2 regions of the Photobacterium sp. DNB23_23_1 genome follow, and region 2 is predicted to be linked to the other one. Evidence: predicted binding sites of a transcription regulator. Region 2 holds the regulator's gene; the other holds the start of a gene.

Region 1 (6,988 bases), on a different contig from region 2:
CACAGCATTGGCATAAGCCGGCTGAATAAAAGAAAAACGTTGTTGGTTGGCAAGAAGCATACCATCAGGAGCATCGACAGACACCGTGAAGGTTGTCGAAACAGGCACTGGAGTACCCGCGGCAGGCTCGGTTGTGTCACTGCCGCCTCCGCAGGCCGCAAGCAGCAGACTGCTGATAAACAGCAGGGTATATCCCATATAACTGCGCATATTAAATTCCCCAAGAGGTCATGAATCTTTTGTTGGTATTTGTTTTCTGCTGAGTATAGATAGGACAAAAAGGTGCAAAGTTAAGAAAGAAGATGGGTCTCGGATATAGGGCGGCTGTCCTGAAAATAAGACTGCCGCTCAAGGTCTGCTGAAATGCGAGGAAGTGTCAGGTTAGTTATGCAATAGCCAAATACTTGTGGGTTTGGATCGATAGGCGCCAGTTGCGTTTGATACAGGTATCGATGCACAACTCTGTCGCTCTTGGCTTCTGGCTAATCGGCTGCAGTGCGATTTCAACCTCGGTTTTGAGTTGCTTGCCGGCAAGCAACTCATCAAGTTGTTCGATATCTTTTTGGGTACCGACTGGGTGCTTGATCTCATCGGCTCGCCCAAGCGCACTCGCAAGTACTGGCAGCTTGGCCTTCATGTTAATCTTTGGAGACACGGTAACCCAGGTGTTTGGTGTTGCCTGTATTTCGGATGTGCCGCTGGTTTCAATCTGGCAACGGAAGCCGACCTGTTCCAGCGCGGTGGTTAGTGGCAGTAAGTCATAGATACAAGGCTCACCACCAGTAATAACTACGTGCTTGGCGGTGTATTGTTGCTCAGTGAGCAAATTAACGATGCCTTGAGCATCTAGCTCTGTCCAAATAGGTGAATCACCTGTCTTAGCCATGACGTCGACGACAGAGCCGTGATCTTGAGGTTCGGCGCTCCAAGTTTGTTTGGTGTCACACCAGGCACAGCCGACAGGGCAGATTTGGAGCCTGACAAAAATGGCTGGCACACCAGTAAATACGCCTTCGCCTTGGATAGTTTCAAAGACTTCGTTAATTTTGTACACCGTTAACCTCATGGTGGGGGATTTTTGCGACCGGCGATTATCGCAAAATTGCAGCAGGCTGTCTTTAAATAGGTTAATTTTTGCAGTTAAAAAAAAGGAAATATTTTTGCGGTATAATGAGAGCCAGGGCAAGAATTGCGGTGTTTTTCATGATTCGATGTGACCATTGTCACGTACTCAACATAATCGGCTTCACAATTACTTCGCAAAGTAAAAAAATTAAAATGTAATATTAAACAATGACAGATTTTATCGGGAGTTTAGGCATGTATGTCGCTCAGCCAGGTCATATTGACCATATCAAAAGAAATAATGCCGGCAGCGTTTACAAGCTTATTGACTTGTTTGGCCCAATCTCCCGCATTGAGCTTTCCAAACGTAGCCAATTAGCGCCTGCAAGTATAACAAAAATCACTCGTGAATTGATTGAAGCTCACCTGATCAAAGAAACGGCGATCCAAGAGTCGTCCAGTCGAGGCCGGCCTGCTGTAGGCTTGGTGCCGTCCAATGAAGGTTGGCAGTTTATGTCTCTTCGTTTAGGACGGGGTTACCTAACTATTGCGCTACATGAGTTGGGAGGAGATATCTTGGTTGAAGAGCGTCAAGATATAGATGTACTTCATCAAGATGAAGTAATGAAAAAGCTCATCGCTGAAATTCATACCTTTTTCGCCAACCATGTGAGTGAACTTGATCGCATTACTGCTATCGCGGTGACCTTACCGGGGTTGGTTAACTCTTCGACCGGTACAATTATTCAGATGCCGCATTATGATGTTCATAACCTTGAACTCGGGCCAGCGATACATCAAGCGACGGGGTTACCAGTATTTATCGGTAATGACACCCGCTCGTGGGCACTTGCTGAGAAATTGTTTGGTAATTCGCGTGATGTCGCCAATTCCATTTTGGTTTCTATTCATCACGGCGTAGGTGCAGGGATTGTACTTGATAATGTGGTATTGAAAGGAAGGATCGGTAATGTCGGCGAACTTGGCCATATTCAAATTAAGCCTTACGGTAAACGCTGTTACTGCGGTAACCATGGCTGTTTGGAAACGGTAGCGAGCCTGAAGGCCGTTATCGAGCAAGTTGAGCAGCGTTTGCGTGAGGGCCACCCTTCATCACTGCACGGCAAGACTCTGACAATTGAACGTATCTGTGATGCTGCGATGGCAGGAGATACTTTGGCAAGGCAGGTGATAGTTGAATTGGGGCATCATTTAGGGCAGGCCATTGCCATTATGGTGAATTTGTTTAACCCGGAGAAGATCCTTCTCGGCGGTGAATTCAACCGGGCAAAAGATATTCTTTATCCGGCGATTATGGAGTGCGTCCGTAATCAGTCATTACCAGTTTACAATCGTGATTTAGTTATCGAGCAAAGCTCGTTTTATACCCAGGCGACCATGCCAGGTGCGGCTTTAGTCAAACAGGCGATGTACGATGGTCACTTATTGATGAAGTTGATTGAAGGTTAACGGCTTCGACGCGAAGTCATCATGTCTTTGTAAAACTTTCACATCCACAGACATGAGCTTGCATATTATTATTGCCTAACACTCTCTTTTAAGTTGATCGTCAATGACATTGTGCAGAAACGAAAGTGCTGCACGGTGGTCATTGCGACTCATAAACCACTGCTTCTGGTTGGTTTCCAGAGGCAACAATTCAAGCCAGCGTTGGCACACCCAAGTCATGTCATTGTAATCCGGCAACGGATAATTCTCTGCATGTTCGGGGTATTCTTCAAATAGTGCTTTTAAGCTATTGGATATGTCTCGGTCAACGAATTTAATTTGACTTGGCGTCCAGTTGGACATTGATGTGACATCGCCAAACCGCAATCCGTCTTCCTCTTGCCAATGCTTATTGATTACGAATTTTTCCACACCTCTAATGGTAATGCCCAGTAGGCCATCAGGGAGTTTTTCGAAATCCGTTATGATCACTCGGGTTCCGAAATGGCACAGAGAGTCTCCATCTTTCATACAGAGGCCGAAACCGTTGCCGTCACCCATAGCTAGTTTGACTAACCGGGTATAGCGAGGTTCGACAATCCTCAGTTTACTTATCCCACCAGGTAGTAGGTATATCTGTAACGGAAATAGTGGTAATTGCATAGTTCTAGCCTTACTGACGTTATTCATTATAAATACGAGCCAACCATAAGTTGGGATTGCTATAACGTTCAGGAAAAGTATAAGCAGACAATCATTAGAAGTTGTCTGCTTTTCGATACTACTTAAGTGCTAGCTTGATCGCCGAAGTGAGTTGGCTAAGTTGTTGTTGGTTAATGATAAATGGAGGCATTATGTAGACAAGTGTGCCAAAAGGGCGAATCCAGACGCCACTGTCTACAAACGTTTCCTGAATCTTGGCCATATCGACAGGCTCATAAAGCTCAACAACACCGATAGCCCCCAGCCAACGAACAGTCTTGACTTTGGCCAGTTTTTCAATCTCTGGCAACGACTCAGATAATTGTTTTTCAATGTTTTTTACTTGATCATGCCAATGGCCTTGGGCGAGGATATCCAAGCTGGCGTTGGCGACCGCACAGGCCAGCGGGTTACCCATGAATGTTGGTCCGTGCATGAAACACCCGGCTTCTCCGCTGCATACCGTATTTGCGACATGGGTACTGGCGAGGGTGGCGGAAAGTGTCATGTAGCCTCCGGTTAATGCCTTGCCAACACACATAATGTCGGGACTGATACCGGCATGTTCACAAGCAAATAATTTTCCTGTACGCCCAAAACCGGTCGCAATTTCGTCAGCGATAAGCAAGATCCCGTATTTGTCGCATAATTGACGTACCCGCTTGAGGAAGGTTGGATGATAGATCCGCATCCCACCCGCGCCCTGAACGATAGGCTCGATAATGACGGCAGCAACCTCCTTCTGATGTCGTTCTAGTTGATAGCGGAAATCGTCAATATCCGATTCTTGCCATGGTTCGAAAAACCCACATTTCGGTGATTGGACAAAAATATGCTCAGGCAAGAATCCTTTGTACAGGCTGTGCATAGAGTTGTCAGGGTCGGTGACTGACATCGCGGCAAAGGTGTCACCATGGTAGCCGTGCTTGACGGTGAGGAATTTCGGCCGGCGTTCACCTTTGGCATGCCAATATTGCAACGCCATCTTTAGGGACACTTCCACCGCGACAGAACCAGAGTCAGCCAGAAAAACATGCTGGAGAGGCTCCGGTGTGATCTCAACCAGTTTGCGGCAGAGCTCCACTGCAGGCTGGTGAGTAATGCCACCAAACATAACGTGTGACATCTTGTCGAGCTGGGCTTTGGCTGCTTCTGTCAGAGTTGGGTGGTTATAGCCATGGATTGTTGACCACCATGACGACATCCCGTCAATAATTTCCCTGCCGTCCTCAAGTTGCAAATATACCCCATTGGCACTGATCACCGGATAGCATGGCAGTGGGGTGAGTGTTGACGTGTATGGGTGCCAGACATGCTGCTGGTCAAATTCCAAATCGACCTTGTTGTTTGCTTTTTGCACAGTTGTAAACCTTGCTCCTTGTTGATGGTTGACAGTCTACCGTCTCGAAGTAGACTAGCCAAGTAACAAGAAGCAATGAATGCATAACTCCAGTGGCAGCGATAAGGGGTTGCTGGACACATAATAAGAGGTGATTACACGTGGAAGTACGTCACGACTGGACAGTCGAGGAAGTTCAAGCGCTATTTGACCAGCCATTTATGGATTTGGTGTTTGCCGCGCAGCAGGTACACCGTCATTACCACGATCCCAATAGGGTGCAGGTGAGTACCCTGCTGTCCATTAAGACGGGCGCTTGCCCGGAAGATTGCAAGTACTGTCCACAAAGTGCGCATTACCGCACCGATGTTGATCGCGAGCGACTGCTAGAAGTTGAGCGGGTGCTCGATGCGGCGGAAAAGGCAAAAACTTCCGGGGCAACGCGTTTCTGTATGGGGGCGGCATGGAAAAATCCGAAAGAACGCGATATGCCTTACCTGCTCGATATGGTACGCGGGGTGAAATCGATGGGGCTCGAAACCTGTATGACGCTCGGTATGATCACCGGTGATCAAGCTAGCGAGCTGGCTGAAGCCGGTTTGGACTACTACAACCACAACCTTGATACCTCGCCGGAATTCTACGGCAATATCATTACCACCCGTACTTACCAAGATCGCCTTGATACTTTAAGCCATGTGCGTGAAGCGGGGATGAAAATTTGTTCTGGCGGGATTATCGGTATGGGGGAAAGCTCCCGAGACCGAGCGGGGTTATTGGTTGAGCTTGCCAATTTACCGACCCACCCAGAGAGCGTACCGATCAACATGCTGGTTAAGGTTAAGGGCACGCCGCTAGAGTCTGTTGATGACGTTGACCCGTTCGACTTTGTTCGTATCATCGCGGTTGCCCGTATCATTATGCCTCAGTCGGCTGTTCGTTTATCGGCAGGCCGTGAGGACATGAACGAGCAAATGCAGGCGCTGTGTTTTATGGCCGGTGCTAATTCGGTGTTCTATGGCTGCAAATTATTAACGACACCAAATCCAGGTGAAGACAAAGACATGCAACTGTTCGCCAAGCTGGGTATTAATCGCCAGGAACAAAGTGCCAAACCTGATGAAATACAGGCACAGGAACTATTGGGACAGGTTGCTCAGCGGGTTGCAGCGCGACCAACTAAGGATGATCTGTTCTACGATGCATCGGTTTAACCAGCGGATAACGTCAGCCCTTGAAGAGCGACAGGCACAAGGGCTGTACCGAAAACTGAATTGCTTAGGGCGCGGACAGGCAATGTCAGTGCAGCATGAAGGTCAATCGTTGCTAAATTTTTCAAGCAACGACTATCTAGGTCTAGCACAAGACCCTGAACTGGTTAGTGCTTGGCAAGACGGCCTATCTCGCTTCGGTGCAGGGAGTGGTGCGAGTCCACTGGTTACGGGCTTCCAATCTCCCCACCAGAACTTACAGGCACAGCTCTCGGAGTGGCTGGGTTATGAACATGCATTGCTGTTCAGCAGTGGTTTCAGTGCCAACCAAGCGCTACTGTTTGCCTTGCTGCAAGAGGGTGATCACCTGCTGCAGGACAAGCTCACTCATGCATCTCTCATTGAGGCGGGAATGCTGTCACCAGCAACGATGCGGCGCTTTGCCCATAACGATCCTTCATCCTTGTCTCGCTTGGTCTCTCGCCTTGGTGAACACGCTCCCAAACTAGTGGTAACTGAGGGAGTATTTAGTATGGACGGGGATCTCTCGCCACTCAGTGATATCGCAAGTGTTTGCCAGCAAAGCCAGAGCATGCTGGTGGTTGATGATGCTCATGGTTGTGGAGTACTTGGGGAGTCAGGCCGTGGCAGTTGTGATCACGCTGGCATCAAGCCGGATATTTTAGTCGTGACCTTTGGTAAGGCTTTTGGTCTCCAAGGAGCTGCCATATTGTGTAGCCAAACGATGGCAGAATATCTTGTGCAGTTTGCCCGTCATTTTGTTTATTCAACCGCGATACCACCCGCCCAAGCTCATGCACTATCTAAGGCGTGCGATATCATTCAGCGTGACGAATGGCGCCGTGAGAGACTCACCGCACTTGGAGAAACCTTGTCGGAACACTTATCACCTGATGTAGAGATGCTCGAAACCCAAACGCCGATTAAACCCTTAATGGTGGGCAGTAGCGAGCGAGCGGTAAACGTTGCAGAAAAATTGCGACAGCGGGGACTGTGGGTCAGTGCTATCCGGCCGCCGACAGTCCCTGCTAGTGCCGCAAGGTTGCGGGTAACTTTGACCGCTGCCCACCAAGACGCAGATATTCGTTTGTTGGCACAGGCTATCAATGAGGTATGGCATGAAGAGTAATACAGAAACGGCAGTCCCTGTTCTGAATGATGCTGTTGTTACCGATAAGCAAGCCATCGCCGATGCATTTGG
Region 2 (6,988 bases):
CCGTGTCGGTGGTCAGTTCGATGAGCCTGCACCGTTTATGGGGGCGCAAGTCTCGGTCCAGGCGGCTGACAACATTATTCAGGCCCAATCACAATTGGTTGAGCTGGGCGGTGAGCTGTTGCTGCCCGCGACCCGTGGCCAGGGAGCGATTGTCACTCCGGGGATCGTCGAGGTCAGCCAGGTGGCCGAGTTACCGGATGAAGAATACTTTGGTCCGCTTTTGCAGGTTGCCCGTTACAGCGAATTGGGTGAGGCGGTGGAAAAGGCCAATGATACCCGCTATGGCTTATCTGCAGGGTTGGTTTCGACCGATGACAGTGAGTGGCAGTATTTCATCGAACATATCCGTGCCGGGATTGTTAACCGCAATCGTCAGTTAACCGGGGCGAGTGGTGATGCGCCATTTGGTGGACCAGGGGCATCAGGTAACCTGCGGCCAAGCGCGTATTACGCGGCAGACTACTGTGCATACCCAATGGCATCGATGGAAGGTGAGCGGCCTGAGCTACCCGCTCAGCTTTCACCGGGTATTACGCTTTAATGCCGCCAATCATTCACCAGTAAAGAGGATAGCGAGCACATGGAAAGGGTAGAGCAACTATTTGCCGGGTTATGGCAGGATTATATCCAGCGCCTATGCCCATCAGCCGCTCAGGTTCATGATCTGCTGACCGAAGAAGAGCCGCTGCTCAATGATCATATTGCGCTGCGAACATTTAACCTGCCTAAGGTCGGGCTTGATCGACTGGCGGCGCCGTTCATTGCCATTGGCTACAAGCCGTGTGGCCGCTATCATTTCGAAACCAAGAAGTTATATGCCGAGCATTTCGAGCATCCCAACCCATTGGCACCCAAAGTGTTTATCAGTGAGTTGATGGTGGGGCAGTTTAGCTCGCTGTTGCAGCAGACGGTCAGGGAACTGGTCGATCAGGTGCCAGAGCAAGCCATGCGAGATCCGGCCTTTCTCTATAGCGGGCGGTTATGGGGTTTGGACTACGCGACTTATGAGTTGCTGGCGGCAGAAAGCGAATATGCTGGATGGCTAGCTGCCCATGGTTTTGGGGCCAACCACTTTACCGTTAGCCTGAACCAGCTTGAGCAGTTTACCGAGGTGGCTGAGGTCAATCACTTGCTGCGCCACAACGGGTTTGAGATCAACAGCGCTGGCGGTGATGTTAAAGGTAGCCCTGAGGTGATGCTTGAACAGTCATCGACTATGGCCGACAGGGTCGAGGTTGGGTTTTTGGATGGCGTTTATAGCATACCGGGCGGGTTCTATGAGTTTGCCAAGCGCTACCCGAAAGAGGACGGTGAGTTATATACCGGTTTTGTCGAGGCGTCGGCAGATAAGATCTTCGAGAGCACGGACGCCAACTAAATCAGGGTAACCTGCCTGAAACCGGTTATCTAATTCTGCATATTCCAAGCGCCTGTGGCTCATGTGGTCACAGGTGTTTCATGTGTCTGGATTTAGTGCTTGAGGCTATCGAGTGGATACCCCTGCTGGGACTCCGGTGTCTGGCGTTTCACCTTCTCATGTTGTTCAAGGTAGTGGCGGCTGTCACTGAAGCCTGTCATCTCAACGGTATCGGGCAGCGGCGAAATGACTCCGCGCTCGGTGTGGTGGGAGCGATGTGGTGAGAAGCGTTCGATGTCCATACCGGTATTCCATTACAGGTGATGAGGATTAATATGCACAATGTAGCATTAAGTCGCGTAGATACAAGCACAAAAAGAGTGATGGGGTAGACAGTAATGTCCTGTAAGTATGAAAGTGGGTGCGATGGGCAATAAAAAAAGCCGCATAGTGCGGCTTTTTGAGTTTTTGCTAGTAAACCGGGTTGTTTAGCGTGTGCCGTAAACAACGATAGTTTTACCATGGGCAGAAATCAGGTTCTGCTCTTCTAGCATCTTCAATATACGACCAACAGTCTCACGGGAACAGCCAACGATCTGGCCGATTTCCTGACGGGTGATCTTGATTTGCATGCCGTCTGGGTGAGTCATTGCATCTGGCTGTTTAGCCAGGTTCAATAGTGTCTGAGCGATACGGCCTGTTACATCCAGGAATGCCAAGTCACCGACTTTCTGGCTAGTCACCTGAAGGCGGCTGGCCATCTGCGCAGAAAGGCGCATTAGGATGTCTGGGTTAACTTGAATTAGCTGGCGGAATTTCTTGAAAGAAATTTCTGCAACTTCGCAAGGGGTCTTAGCTCGAACCCATGCAGTACGCTCTTGGCCTTCTTCGAATAGGCCTAACTCACCGATGAAGTCACCTTGGTTTAGGTAAGACAGGATCATTTCCTTACCTTCTTCATCCTTGATCAGGACCGCAACAGAACCTTTTACGATGTAATAGAGCGTTTCCGCTTTTTCTCCCGCATGAATCAAAGTACTCTTTGAAGGGTATTTATGAATGTGGCAATGGGAAAGAAACCACTCTAGAGTTGGATCTGTTTGAGGTTTACCTGGAACCATATTACTAACTTCCTCTGCGTTTGTTGCCCAACAACGACGTCCATTAAAAATGTGGCTGGGCCTAACCATAATTAGTTCGTCGTTTAGGATATTCAGTCAACCGCTGGGCTGCAAGCTCACGTGAATAATTAGTTCAGATTTTATCTTTTTTCGGCGCGCTTTTCTTGATATTGATCTATGTGAAATGGCCATTTTGTAGTCATAAGTGTGCACATGATCACACCGTTGCTAGATTGTGCCAAAACCCCCTATAAGTTGTAAGGAGAAACCAATGCAATCACGAGTGAAATGGGTCGAAAATATGACCTTCCTAGGGCAGTCAAATTCAGGTCACAGCGTGGTGATGGATGGCAATGGTGGCGAAAAAGCGCCGAGCCCAATGGAGCTGGTACTGATGGCTGCGGGTGGGTGTAGTTCGGTGGACGTGGTGGATGGGCTCAAATCTGCCGGGCAGAAAATTACGGCTTGCGAAGCGCAAATCAACTCGGTTCGTCGTGAGCTGGCTCCTCGTATTTTTACCACTGCGAACCTGCATTTTGTGGTGACAGGTGAAAATTTGGATGAAGCCGTTGTAGCCAAAACCGTGGCCGACTCGTTGGAAAAATACTGTTCTGTTTGCCTGATGTTGGGTGAAGGGGTAGAGATGACCCACTCGTACGAGGTGGTGGAAGCGTAACCTCGCAGTAAGGGATGGCGATGGGCGAGAGGATAATCACGCCTATCACAGCTCTTAACCTATTTTTCCCGTATCAATCAGCTGCTGGATCAGCGGCCGCATGATCAGCTCCATCGCAAAGCTCATTTTACCGCCGGGCACCACTAGGGTGTTGTGGCGCGACATAAACGATCCTTGGATCATCGACAGCAGGTAGGGGAAATCAACCTTCTTGATCCCGCGGAACCGGATCACCACAAAGCTTTCGTCCAGGCTTGGAATTGCCTTGGCACTGAACGGGTTGGAGGTATCGACCGTTGGTACCCGCTGGAAGTTGATGTGGGTGCGGGAGAACTGCGGGGTGATGTAATTGAGGTAGTCATCCATCGAGCGGACAATCGACTCCATCACCGCTTCGCGGGAATGACCACGATCACGGGTATCCCTGACGATTTTCTGGATCCATTCCAAGTTGACGATCGGTACCATGCCGATCAGCAAATCAACGTGCTGGGCGGCATTGACCTCGCCATCGACCACACCGCCGTGTAGACCTTCATAGAACAGCAGGTCAGTATTTTCAGGTAGAGTTTGCCAAGGTGTGAAAGTACCGGGCATTAGGTTGTACGGCACGGCTTCGTCGAAGGTGTGCAGGTAGCGACGGAACTGGCCGCTACCGTCTTCACCGTATTGGCGAAAAAACGTTTCCAACAACGGGAAGTCGTTAGCTTGGGGGCCGAAATAACTGATATGACGGCCTTGCTCTTTGGCTTTGCGGATTTCGGCGTCCATTTCTGGTCGGGAAAATCGATGGAAACTGTCGCCTTCAAGCCAAGCAGCATTGATGTTCATCATATTGAACATCTTACGGAATGCTTCGGAGGTGGTAGATGTACCTGCCCCCGAGGACCCTGTTACTGCAATAATCGGATGTTTTGCAGACATGACAAACCCTGTCGTTAACATTAACGGAGAGAGTTATTAACAGGGCTGGGCGTTAAGGTCAAGCCGGGATGTCAAAAATGCCGGGTCTACAAAGCTTATACCGGGTAGTTTACCCGAGTTGGCGCTTGGCTTTGATGTCGATGGTCTCATGCAGCTCGGAGTAAACAATCACCGCCTCCCCTTTTTCCAACTGCTGGCGTACCCGACCAACCTTGTCGGCCATCGAAAGCTCGCGTTCGCCGTAGTCGGTGCCTTCGCGCAGCACGAAATGTTCTATTAGGTTAGTCAGGGTATCGGGATCTATGTCTTGCCAAGGGATATTCATAACGGCACTTTTCTGTTGCAGGAGATAACGGAGATTATATTGGCAAATGCATCAGTTGTAGAGGGGGAAAGTACTTGGCCAGTGGCCAGCTTACCGATTCTTTGCATCGCTTATCGCCTGTTTAAACCACTCAGGAACGGTTCGCTCAAGCCAGAAGTCTGGTTGGCGCCATGAGCCTGTGACAAACCCGACATGGCCACCGTTTGGGTATAGATCGTATTGAATGTGTGGTGGCAATGATGTGGTCGGAATGACCGCTTCCGTCATGAAGGGATCATCCTCGGCATGGATCACGCGTAGTGGAATAGCTACTTCATAAAGGCGGGGCAACCCGCTGCAGCGTTGGTAGTAATCGGTGGCATTTTTGAAACCGTGCAGGGGGGCGGTGACGAACTCGTCGAATTGCCACAGAGTTTCGAGTTGTTCAACATCTTGATGGGAAATAGGCATCGCATCGGGCAGGGCGGAAATTTTCCTGCTGAGATTACGCTTCATCGAGCCAAGCAGGTATTGCTGGTAGATTTTTGAAAATCCTTGTTGGATCCGCTCCGAGCAGGCGGCCAAATCCAGCGGAGGGGAAATCACTTGCGCAGCGGTGATCTCCGAACGTGCACCACTTTCAGCCAGGTAGTTAACCAGCATGTTGCCCCCGAGCGACACACCGACGGCAAAAAATGGCTGAGTGGGTAATTGTTGGCGTAGCCACTGGATGAAAAAGCGCGCATCACTGGTTTCGCCGGAGTGGTAACTGCGGGGCTTGCGGTTCACTTCGCCGCTACACCCGCGAAAGTGCATCATGACCGAAAGCCAACCTTGCTGTTTGGCGGCATAAAGCAACCCGTTGGCATAGGGACTGTGAAAGCTGCCTTCCAAGCCGTGAAACAGGATCATCACTGGTTGGTTGGGGGAGCTGTCGGCCAAGGGAGCCGTCCAGGCTAAGTCGAGGAAATCACCGTCCGGGGTTTCTATGCGTTGGGTAAGTGGCGTAAACAATGGCTTGCGGCGCAAAAAACGCGGCAGCAGGGTTTGCAGGTGTGGGTTTGCTAGCCCTTTGGCTGGATGAAATACCATTGTCATAACGACTCCTTAATGTCCTCTATTTCGCCAACAGCTTATCCACCAGGGCCATTGCCCCTAGACCGTGACAGTAGCGGGCTAGGTTAGCTGAATGGGAGGCGGCTTCTTGCTGTGCTACGGTGCTAAGCGGCATCTGGTTCAGTGTCGCAATCAAATCGTGCTGTTGTTGGCGCTCCATCTGCAATTCAAAGTCTTTGAGTTGCTGGTAGCCGTTACCATCCAGTTGAGGTTTCAGGGAGCGGCGCATATGGCGGTAGCGCTCGAGCAGGCCTTCGGTTGGCTGGAGGCTCTGTTCCAACTGCTGCCGTTGCTGCTGCGTCAGGTCAATAGCCTGCGTATCGAGCCAGATCATCAGCAGGGCCAGGTTCACGCTTCCTCTGTGGAAGGTTTGCAGCGCGAGGCAGGCGGCTTCGACGTCCGCCTTGAAGTAATGACTATAGCTAAACTGCCAGAAGACATCATGGCTCAGCGGCTCATGGCGCGAGTCATGATGACTTAGTTCATCAATCCGGGGCATGCTGTTGCTCCATGGCTTCGAGTTCTTCCTGCAGTTCCATCCACTCCATCTCGACCTCTTCCAGTGCTGACTTGGCATCCGCCTGTCGCTGTAGCTGCTCATTCAAGCGAGCCTTGTTTTCAGCTTCATAGATGCTGCCGTCACTGAGCTGAGTCTCGGCATCGCTGATCGTAGTATTGAACTTGTCCATCTTGGTTTCAAGCTGGGTGATTTTCTTGCGGATAGGTGCGGTCAGCTTACGCAGCTCCGCTTCAAGGCGCTTTTGCTCCTTGCGTGAGGCCGCACTGTTGTCTTTGCTAACTTCCGGTTTGCTGGCTTGCTGTTCGCGGCGCTCGTTACGCTGCTGTTCGGTCAGCCACTTGTGGTAGTCATTCAAGTCGCCATTGAACGGCACTACTTGGCGGTCATGGACCAGATACAGGTCATCGGTGGTGGCACGCAGCAGGTAGCGGTCGTGGCTGACGATAACCATAGCCCCTTCATAGGATTGCAGGGCGAAGGTCAGTGCCTGACGCATGTCGAGATCCAGGTGGTTGGTCGGTTCATCGAGTAGCAACAGGTTAGGGCGCTGCCACACAATCAATGCCAACACCAAGCGGGCTTTTTCGCCACCGGAGAACGGGCCGACTTTTTCCAGCGCTTTGTCACCTAGGAAGCCGAAGCTGCCAAGATAATCGCGTAGTTGCTGCTCGGTTGCCTGCGGGGCGATACGGGCCATATGTTGGACAGGGGTGTCATCTAAGTACAGGGTCTCGAGTTGGTGCTGGGCGAAGTAACCAATCTTCACCCCTTGCGAATAAGTTAGATCGCCGGCTTTGGCTGGCAGATCACCAGACAGCATTTTGATCAGGGTGGATTTACCGGCACCATTGCGGCCGAGTAGGCCGATACGGCTGCCCGGCACCAAGTTCAACCGGATCTTCTCGAGGATGATGTTGTCGTCATAACCCGCTGCGACCTGATCCATCATCAAGATTGGATTGGGCAGGGC

Evidence for each region. Region 2 encodes CRP, which controls carbon source genes, mostly activating them, when cyclic AMP is high. Its sites were predicted from a motif close to TGTGANNNNNNTCACA; they were not measured.
Region 1: the regulator CRP is predicted to act here: its motif matches at 1,213-1,228, upstream of mlc (sugar metabolism global transcriptional regulator Mlc).

The regions. Positions count from the first base shown of each region.
Region 1 covers NZ_JBNNXT010000006.1:10,663-17,650, reverse strand. Annotated here, with positions in the region: gene ACVA53_RS05665 (hydrogenase expression protein HypA) at 1-210, opposite strand, end outside; gene queE (7-carboxy-7-deazaguanine synthase QueE) at 386-1,066, opposite strand; gene mlc (sugar metabolism global transcriptional regulator Mlc) at 1,321-2,535, shown strand; gene ACVA53_RS05650 (LON peptidase substrate-binding domain-containing protein) at 2,611-3,177, opposite strand; gene bioA (adenosylmethionine--8-amino-7-oxononanoate transaminase) at 3,296-4,576, opposite strand; gene bioB (biotin synthase BioB) at 4,717-5,769, shown strand; gene bioF (8-amino-7-oxononanoate synthase) at 5,756-6,916, shown strand; gene bioC (malonyl-ACP O-methyltransferase BioC) at 6,906-6,988, shown strand, end outside.
Region 2 covers NZ_JBNNXT010000003.1:187,638-194,625, forward strand. Annotated here, with positions in the region: gene astD (succinylglutamate-semialdehyde dehydrogenase) at 1-541, shown strand, start outside; gene ACVA53_RS03795 (2-oxoadipate dioxygenase/decarboxylase family protein) at 581-1,378, shown strand; gene ACVA53_RS03800 (hypothetical protein) at 1,471-1,659, opposite strand; gene crp (cAMP-activated global transcriptional regulator CRP) at 1,846-2,478, opposite strand; gene ACVA53_RS03810 (OsmC family protein) at 2,750-3,154, shown strand; gene ACVA53_RS03815 (phosphoribulokinase) at 3,209-4,078, opposite strand; gene ACVA53_RS03820 (YheU family protein) at 4,188-4,403, opposite strand; gene ACVA53_RS03825 (hydrolase) at 4,494-5,474, opposite strand; gene ACVA53_RS03830 (TIGR02444 family protein) at 5,500-6,099, opposite strand; gene ACVA53_RS03835 (ABC transporter ATP-binding protein) at 5,984-6,988, opposite strand, start outside.